DNA from 2 places in the Pelagibacterium sp. 26DY04 genome. Region 1 is predicted to be linked to the other one. Evidence: riboswitches for the same ligand, from Rfam matches in the RefSeq annotation. Region 1 holds a riboswitch; the other holds the start of a gene.

Region 1 (4,614 bases):
CAGGGCATTGCGGTGCGTGACGACGGCCCTCTCGATCGGCACCTCGACCAGCAGCGCGCCTTCGAGGTCGCCCGTCAGCTCGGGCGCCGGCGTTCCACACTGCACGAGCACGTAGGACAGGCTTCCTCCCGAGGAGTCTTCGGTATCGGCAACCGTCAGCACCTTGTAGTTGCCGTGATAAGACGCTTCCCAGAATTGGGAATGGTCCGATGCAACCTTGTCGGCGAAATAGTCCGCCTCCGGATCGAAATCCTCCACACATGTGGACGATTGCTGGCCCGAGCCCTCTTGGGCAACGGCATGAGGGATTGCTGTCAGCGCCGCCAAGGCGACGACTGCCCATGTCCATTTCTGCATCAGATCAGTCTCCCGCCCCTATCGGCATTGGTCGCTCGGCCAAAAGCCGCAGATGGGCGACCAGGCTTTCGAAATCATTGCCTCCACACGTCTGGCCATTGGCGTCCAGCCGCCAGGCCACGCCCTTATCCGCCAGCGTTTCGACGGAGAGGCTGTGGTGCGCGCGCACATCTTGCCCGACCGGGACGCAGCCGGCGCGCTCCACGGCGCGGGCGGCCCAGTGGGACGATACCCCTGCCCCCGACACGGCAATCCTTGGCCCACCCTCATCGGCTGTAACGATGAAGGTTCCCACCTGATGGTCGAACGAAATGCCGCGGCCGGCATAGGCGCGGGCGATCGAACCATTATGGGCGAGATCTTCCGGGCATCCGGTCTCGAACGCCCCGTCCCCATGCACCAGCCAGATCTGATCGGCGGTGCGCAGCGCGAGTTCGAGGTCATGCGTGGACATCAGGATCGCAAGTCCTGTTTCGTCCACCAGGCGCCGAAGCAGCGCTGTCAATTCGACCCGCCGCGTCAGATCGAGAAACGCAGTGGGCTCGTCCAGCACGAGGATGGAGGGCCGCTGCGCCAGCGCCCTGGCAATCATGACGCGCTGGCGCTCGCCGTCGGACAGCTCGACCACCTGCCGGTCGGCCAGCATCCGCGCTCCGGCGGCGTCGAGCGCCCATTCCACCGTGTCGCGGTCTTCCTGTTCCATCGCCGCGAACCAGCCCATGTAGGGCGCGCGCCCCAGGCCGACCAGCGCGCGCACCGACATCAGCCCGACGTCGACGCGGTCGGTCAGCACCACGCTCAGCCGTTGAGCACGCTCGCGGGCGGACATGCGGGCCAGGTCAACCCCGTCGAGCATGACCCGCCCGGCGAGCGGCCGCTGGCTTCCCACGAGGCTGCGGAGCAAGGTGGATTTACCGGCGCCGTTCGGCCCGAGAAGAAAGGCGAACTGCCCCTGTCTCAAGGTAGCGTCGATGCCGGTGAGCACGTTGGCCGGGCGGCCCCGCGCGCCACGATATCCGACAGTGAGATCGATCGCCTCGATCACCGGCCGGTCTGCCTGATGATCGGCCCTGATTTCCGATAACGCGTTCATGACGGCACCTGCCCGGCCTCGCGGCGACGCCGCAGCAACACCCAGAGGACGACCGGCGCGCCCACGAAGGCGGTGACCGAATTGAGCGGAAGCGAGACGTTGGTCAGCCCGTTGCCTCCCGCCACGTATTCGGCCAACAGCACGAGCAGCGCACCGACCAGTGCGGAACCGGGCAGCACGACGAAGTGATTGGAGTCGCGCAAAATGCCCCTGACCAGATGCGGGGCCGCCAGCCCCACAAAGCCGATGGCGCCGCAATAGGCGGTGACCACGCCGGCCAGGATGGCGACGATGGCGAGCGCGCTGAACTGGATGGGTCGCACCTTGATCCCCATGGTCGCGGCGTAGTTCTCGCCCAACAGCAGGATGTTCATCGATTTGGCGAGCAACACCGAAGCGAGAATGACGGCGATGCAAGCCGGGGCGACGATCTGCAGGTCGTGCCAGCTCACGTCGCGAACCGTGCCGCGTGTGAAAGAGGCAAGCCCCTGCAGCCGCTCGGGATCGGCATAATAAACGAGCACATCGACCAGCGCGCCCGAGAGAAAGCCGAACATGACGCCGACGATCAGCACGGTCGTCGGATTGCCGACCCGGCGCGCGAACGCCAGCGCAAGCACCAGCACCAGTCCCGCGCCCGCCACTGCGGCGCCCGTTACGCCGAGCTGACGAACGATGGTCAGCCCCGAGAGCCAGCCGGTGGTCGATGTCCCCAGGATCACGATGGCTGCTCCGAGCACCGCACCTGAACTGACCCCAAGCACGAAAGGATCGGCAAGGGGATTGCGGAACAGCGTCTGCATCAGCGCTCCGCCCACCCCCAGCGCGGCCCCGGCAAATACGGCGGTTATGGCCTTGGGCAGACGCGCATCCATCACGATGACGCGGTGAATGTCCCGGCTTCCTTCGCCGCCGAGCAGGATTTGCGTCACCTCCCCGATGGGGATGAACACGGTCCCCCGCGCGAGCAAAATCAAAAAACCGAAAGCCACCAAGGCGACGAAGGCGGAGAAACTGACCAGTACGCGGCTCGGCCGGGCTCCCGCCGGCATTCTTGCGGTCAATGTCGACATCTGCTCCCTCCCCTAGGCAATCGCCGCTTTGGCGGTGGTGGAAAAGAACAGATGCTCGGGCAGCGTCGTCTCCTCGACGATCACGGAGCGCACGAATTGGCGGACGGCTTCTCCATCGGGCAGCCGATACCATTCCCCTCGGGGATAGACGGCAACCATCGGTCCCTTGTTGCACGGAAACATGCAGCCCGTGCGGGTGGTCAGGCATTTGTGTCCGGCCTTTTGCCGGCTGATTTCCGATTTGAGCGCCACGACCATCGAGGCGGCATCGCGGTAGTGGCAGCGCGGCCCGGTACAAACCAGAATGTGGTGGGCGAAAGCTGGTGGCGTCTCCCAACCGGGCTTGCCCAGGCTGGTTTTGGCTGTTGTCGCAGGCTCGGCGGTAGCGACATTGTCGAGCGCGGACGCGGCCATGCGTTCGAGCAGATCGGTGGTTTCGAGCACCTCCCGTCCGATCGCTAGTTCAAGATCGTCCCGTCCCGTCAGTTCCAGCCAGTTCCCCACCGCGCCCGGCAGCCAGGCACGCATGGATTCGCTGAACGGCAGTCCGATTGGCTGGATCAATATGCGCCGGTGCGACCGTGCGACCAGCGCCTCGAGTGCATCGGGCAGGCTCGCGGAGCTTCCTTCCAGACGCACCAGCCTGGAAGGCACATTAACCGCCGCCTCCAACCGTGCGGCCATGGCTTTGAATCGCCCCGCGCTCAAATTGTGCTGTGAGATCGTAAAGAGAATGGCGTCAGGCTGCATCGCTATCCGCTCCCACAATGGGGCGGGCAGAACCGATCGGCCATTTCGACGAGCGAATGGTCATAGGTAGTTCTCTCCCGCCGAGGCACCTCGCTCGGCTCAAAGGTCGTGTCGTTCCGGCAGGTCTACTGGCTCCCGGCTCAAATGCCCGCCACCGCCTTCCCAGCCCGATGGGACCAGTGGCAGTTTGGCGACAGGCTCGCCGGTTACAGTTGCGAGGGCAGCCACGGAATTGGCCCCGATTGGGTCGTCCGCACCGTGTTCCCTTTTCATCCGATCGCGGCGTGTCGCCCTGATCGGAACCGTAACGCGCACACAATGGCAGCTTCGTCAGCAGCGCGCAAGCCGCTCGCGAAAGTGATCGAAATGCATTGGCGCCATGATGTTTCCTCCTCCATCAGAAAGCCGGAACCACAGCGGGATCAGGCTTTTAGCGCCCGTTCTTTCCAGCTTGGTCATCAGCCGATAGCAGAGAGTGTGCCGCAAGCCTTGACGGAAAACCTGCACATTCTTTTCCAGTTTTCTGTATGAAACTTGCACAGCCAATTCCAGTTTTCCCGCTGGAGCCCGCCCATAGCAAAAGGCACGGGCCGAGCCCGTGCCTTGCGATTGGCTGTTATTGCGGGACCTTGATCGGCTCGAGCGGAGCGACGATCTCGGCCCGGCGGCTTTCGAACCAGGGCGGCAGCATCAGGTTCTTGCCCAGCTCCTCGAGCGGCTCATCGGTTGTGAACCCGATATCGCATGTGGCGAATTCGGTCAGCACCCCTCCGGGCGAGCGGCAATAGACCGAGTGGAAGTAGTTCCGGTCCTTCTGCTCCGATGAGTCGGTGTAGCCGAGACCTTCGAGCCAATCCTTGAGGACCTTCTGGGTATCGTCGTTTTCGACCTGAAAGGCGACGTGGTGCACGGTGCCTTCGCCAAAGGTCCACGACCCTTGCGGCGTATCGGCGTCCTCACGCAGAATCACCGTCTTGCACGGGCCCCCGCCATTGATTTCGTACTGGTGGTAGTTGTCTTCCTGTCCGGTCTTTTCAAACCCCAGGGCATCGACGAGGTAGCTTTCCATCGAGGGGATTTCGCGCACGGACATCACGACGTTGTTGAATCCCTTGACCGAATTGGCTTCGGAGATCTCGTCGGTTGTCCACCCCTTGCGGGTGTCGCGATTGTCGCCGACCACTTCATAGCCCAGGCCCACGGGATCTTCGAAATAGATCCGGTCCTTGCCGAACAGGCGTTTGACGCCCGAATGCTTTACCCCATGGCGCTCGAGGTGCCGAGCCCAGAAGTCGAGGCTGTCTTCGCCCACGCTATAGGCGGTCACCGCGACCTGGCCTG
Region 2 (4,614 bases), 940 kb from region 1:
GTGCATGGGCTAGACGACCTGTGCGGGCTGGAGCTGGAACGTCGCGCGGACGATGCCGTGATCGGTGGTGCCGGTTTCCCGATGATCGTCGCGGTTCAGATGGTCATTGAGGATATCGAGCCCCTGGAACGACCAGATGCGCCGCCGCGAATTGTCGTAGAACTCCTGGCTCACCAGAATATGGTCGAGCGAAGTGCGCTCGTTCTGGAAGATGTGGGTGTAATAGACATCGCGCGTCGAGCGATATTGCTGCAGCGTCTGGGCTGTATAGAGCGAGGCGTCCCCGCCGCCCGCCGAGAGCCCCAGCAGGTAGCGCGGCTGGCCGGTCAAGACATTGGCGGTGTTGGACAGTGTCTCGTCGTTGATGTCGCCGAGCACGATCACCGGCATGTCGTTGCCGCGCATTCGCTCGATCAGCATCATGCGCAGCGCCGCAGCCTCCGCCGTGCGGCGGATGGTCGAAATCGCATAGCCGAGCGCTGTGGAATAGGGCGAATGGATTTCGCGCTCATACCAGCTTTCGCGGTAGACCTGGGTCGGGGATTTTGATTTGAGATGACAGACATAGACCGCGATCGGCTGCTGGGTTTCCACCGGCTGGATGGTGAAGTGGAGCACCGGACGCGAGAACCTGTCGATGGAAACATCGATCTGGGGCGTCTGCGGATCGTCGCCCTGGCTTTGCAGCCGGAAATTTTCGGGGAAATCGGCGATCCATTCGGGCTCGCCCACCAGCCATTCGGAACGCACCGCCGCCGCGCAGACGATGCCCTGCCCCTCGTGTCCCTGGGGCACCAGCGCTCTGTGACTGGTCTCCAACCCCGCCGCCATCAGCGCGTCGTCGAGCGCCCCGGCATGCCAGAGTTCTTGAAAGCCGATCACGTCTGCCGCCATCACCTCGAGCGCGATGCCCAGCCAGGAGATCTTTTCGTCATACTGGACCTGGGTCCAGCCCTCGCCCTGATAGATGGGAAGGCCGGGCCTGTTGAGGTTATAGAGATTGCAGGTGGTAAAGCTGATCTGTTCGCGAGCCATGGGCCATGCTCCTACCGGTTGCCGCTTGCGGACGGATTGTACCGATCCGCCCGAAAGCGAGGATAAACCGGAATCGAGGCGGTTAGCGTGACGCCCAATCAGGCGGCCTGCATCACCTTCTGGAGGCTCGCTTCAATCTCTTCGCGCGCCAGCGGGCTTTCCCCGATCACGACGAGGCGGGTGAGCCGTTCTTCATCGGCATTCCATTCTCGGTCGAAATAGGCGTTAACCCTCGGCCCTACCGCCTGGATGGCCAGCCGCGCCTTGGCGCCGGGGATGGCGGCAAAGCCTTTGAGGCGCAGCACGTCATGGGTGGCGATGGTGTCGGCGATCGCCGTCAGCAACTGGTCGCGCCCCGGCCCGGACGGCAGCGTCACCGAAAAGGAATCGAAATCGTCGTGCTCGTGGCCTTCCCCGCCATGATCCATCTCATGATGGCTTTCGCGGCCGGAAAGATCATCTTCGGACCCGATCCCCAGGCCCAGAAGCGCCATGGCATCCACATGCCCGTTGGCCGCCCGCACAATGGAGGTGCCCTTGCGCATATGCTTGCGCAATTGGGCCTCCACGGCATCGAGCACGGCCTCGTCCACAAGGTCGGTCTTATTGAGCACGATCATGTCGGCGGCCACCAGCTGGTCCTCGAACAATTCGCCCAGCGGGGTGTCGTGGTCGAGCATCTCGTCGAGTCGGCGCTGGGCGTCCACTGCCGCTTCATTGGCGGCGAACCGCCCCTCGGCGAGCGCCGCCGCGTCGGCAACAGTCACAACGCCGTCGATCGTCACTTCCGCCTTGATCTCGGGCCAGTTGAAGGCGCGGATCAGCGGCTGGGGCAGGGCGAGCCCCGAGGTTTCGATGACGATATGGTCCGGCCGATCGGGCCGGGCGAGGATCGCCTTCATGGTGGGGATGAAATCGTCGGCCACCGTACAGCAGATGCAGCCATTCGCCAGTTCGATCATGTCCTCTTCGCGGCACGTCTCGTCACCGCACCCCGCAAGGACATCTTTATCCACCCCGATATCGCCGAATTCGTTGATGATGAGCGCGATGCGCTTGCCCTTGGCGTGGCCGAGCAGGTGGCGCACCAGCGTCGTCTTGCCGGCGCCCAGGAACCCCGTGATCACGGTGGTCGGAATCTTAGTCTCTGTCATAGTTTAAGCCTCTTGCGCGTCCACCCGACGCGGGAATTGAGTGATGCACGAGGCTCCCGTTTGAAAGCCGCGTCCGGACGTGCTGGCAGGTCTCCTGGCTCGCCGCTCGGCCGGATCGCCTCCCCTTCCCGGCCATGTCGGCCAGTGGCGTTTCGGAGATGATCCATCGCGACTTACAGTTGCGGGGGCAGCCACGGCATTGGCCCCGTCAAGGGTCGTCCGCACCGTGTTCCCTTTTGCTTCCCCTCCCGACTCTTGCAACGAAAGGGGAACCAACACGGTTTAACCTCTGACACGCCCATTAAGTTCGAGTCAATTGCATCGGGGGGCGGGCTCGCTTATCACGAAACGGCAAACCGGAGAGACGACGACCATGAAGATGCGGCGGTTGGGGAAAACGGGCCTTTGGGTTTCGGAAATCGGGCTGGGCTGCTGGCAATTGGGGGGCGATTTCGGACCGATCGAAGACACCGAGGCCTCGACCATTCTCGCCAACGCCGCCCGGCTGGGCGTCAATTTCTGGGACACCGCCGACGTCTATGGCAATGGGCTCTCCGAACACCGCATCGGCACCTTTTACGGCAAGCCCGAAGATCTGGTGGTCGCCACCAAGGTCGGCCGCTCGTCCGCGCTCTACCCGGACAAGTACACAAAGGGCGGCATCAAGGACAGCCTCGAGGAATCGGCGCGCCGGCTGCTCGTCGATACCATCGACCTTGCCCAGCTCCATTGCGTGCCGCGCGACGTGCTCGAAGCCGGCGAGATCTTTTCCTGGATGGATGAGCTTCAGGCCGAGGGTCTCGTTAAAAACTGGGGCGCCAGCGTCGAAACCATCGAAGAGGCCGAGATCTGCCTTGAGCAGGATGGGCTCTCCACCCTGCAGATCATCTTCAACCTCTTCCGCCAGGACGCCGCCGACGGGCTGCTGGAAAAGGCCAAGCAGCGCGATGTCGGTATCATCGTGCGCCTCCCCCTCGCGTCGGGCCTGCTCTCTGGCAAATACACGCGCGAGACCGAATTCTCCCCCACCGACCACCGCAGCTACAATCGCGACGGGCAGGCCTTTTCGGTCGGGGAAACCTTCGGCGGCATCCCGTTCGAAACCGGGGTCGACCTTGCCGACCAATTGCGCGGCTTCGTGCCCGAAGGTCAGCGCATGAGCCTTTTCGCCCTGCGCTGGATCTTGGATCATGACGCGGTATCCACCATCATCACCGGCGTCTCCAACCCCGAGCAGATCGGCGTCAATGCGGAAGCGAGCGACCTGCCCGAGCTTTCGAGCGAGGTGCACGCCCAGCTCACCGAGTTCTACCGCGGCAAGGTGCGCCCGCACATCAGGGGCGAAGTTTAGAAATGATCCAATGCAGGCGGTCGTTCCAGGCACCGCTCACCTCCCCACCACCATGTTATTCCGGGATTTATTCCCGGAATCCAGCAGCAGCGCTTGCCAACGTCTCGACGGTTGCTCTTTTTCTTAACATTGCGCTTGATTTTCCCCCGCTCAGGCGCACTGGATAGGCCCATGCCAGCCCGCCATCGTGGCGGGCTTTTGCGTGAGCCCCATCGATGCCCGCCACCCTTGCTGCAACCCCTTCGCTCGCTTCCCTTTTCGCTCCCATCCTCCTGCTCATCGCCTCGAACGTCTTTATGACCTTCGCTTGGTACGGGCATCTGAAATTCCCCGCCACAGCGCTTTGGACGGTCGTGCTGGTGAGCTGGGGCATCGCCTTTTTTGAATACTGGCTCGCCGTGCCTGCCAACCGGATCGGCTATGGCGTCTACTCAGCCGCCGAACTCAAGACCATTCAGGAAGTGATCTCGCTTTCGGTCTTCGCGCTCTTTGCCATCTTCTATCTGGGCGAAAAATTCACCCTCAACCACGTCCTGGGCTTCGGCTTTATCGCCCTGGGTGCCTTCTTCATCTTCAAGGGGCCCATCAAGTAAAAGGCCGCCCGGAGGCGGCCTCTCAAGATCAGTGGACAGCGCCCGAACCGCCGGCGACGACGATTTCATAGGGCAATCCGGGCACGGCGATCCCGCCCGCCGGCTCGAACGCTTGCGCGTCGACGCGGTGAATGGTGCTCTCCCTCGGGTCGGTCACCAGGATTTCATCGCCCGCCACCGCGATGCGCGGCCGCGGATCGGCCCAATGGCCGTCCATGGAATAGGGTTCGGTCAGCGTCAGCTTGCCCTCGAATTGCCCCGAAAGCGTATTGAGCCGGTGCAAATCGCCGTCCTCGGTGAAGATATAGGCATATTGCGGCCGCACGTTATCGACAGCGAAGTGAACCCGGCGCGTGGGCAAGTCGATGAGGTTGAAGCTTTCTTCCGCCGGGTCGATCACCACCACCCGGTCGGCACCGAAATTGCCCAGGAAGTACTGAATGCCGACCCCGCCCAGGAGCGTGGAAACCTTGCCCTCGGG

What was found. A riboswitch is a leader RNA that binds a small molecule or an ion and turns the genes downstream of it on or off. The one in region 1 is predicted to bind cobalamin.
Region 2: it holds a riboswitch for cobalamin, as region 1 does, so the genes downstream of both, cobW (cobalamin biosynthesis protein CobW) here and NO932_RS06315 ((2Fe-2S) ferredoxin domain-containing protein) in region 1, are expected to answer to the same signal.

Annotation. Positions count from the first base shown of each region.
Region 1 is NZ_CP101731.1:1,328,408-1,333,021, reverse strand. It holds gene NO932_RS06330 (ABC transporter substrate-binding protein) at 1-357, opposite strand, end outside; gene NO932_RS06325 (ABC transporter ATP-binding protein) at 362-1,450, opposite strand; gene NO932_RS06320 (iron ABC transporter permease) at 1,447-2,523, opposite strand; gene NO932_RS06315 ((2Fe-2S) ferredoxin domain-containing protein) at 2,536-3,207, opposite strand; cobalamin riboswitch at 3,374-3,595, opposite strand; gene NO932_RS06310 (hypothetical protein) at 3,592-3,804, shown strand; gene NO932_RS06305 (ring-cleaving dioxygenase) at 3,890-4,614, opposite strand, start outside.
Region 2 is NZ_CP101731.1:385,773-390,386, reverse strand. It holds gene cobN (cobaltochelatase subunit CobN) at 1-6, opposite strand, end outside; gene NO932_RS01830 (endonuclease/exonuclease/phosphatase family protein) at 10-1,035, opposite strand; gene cobW (cobalamin biosynthesis protein CobW) at 1,134-2,189, opposite strand; cobalamin riboswitch at 2,256-2,481, opposite strand; gene NO932_RS01820 (aldo/keto reductase) at 2,563-3,540, shown strand; gene NO932_RS01815 (DMT family protein) at 3,756-4,133, shown strand; gene aztD (zinc metallochaperone AztD) at 4,162-4,614, opposite strand, start outside.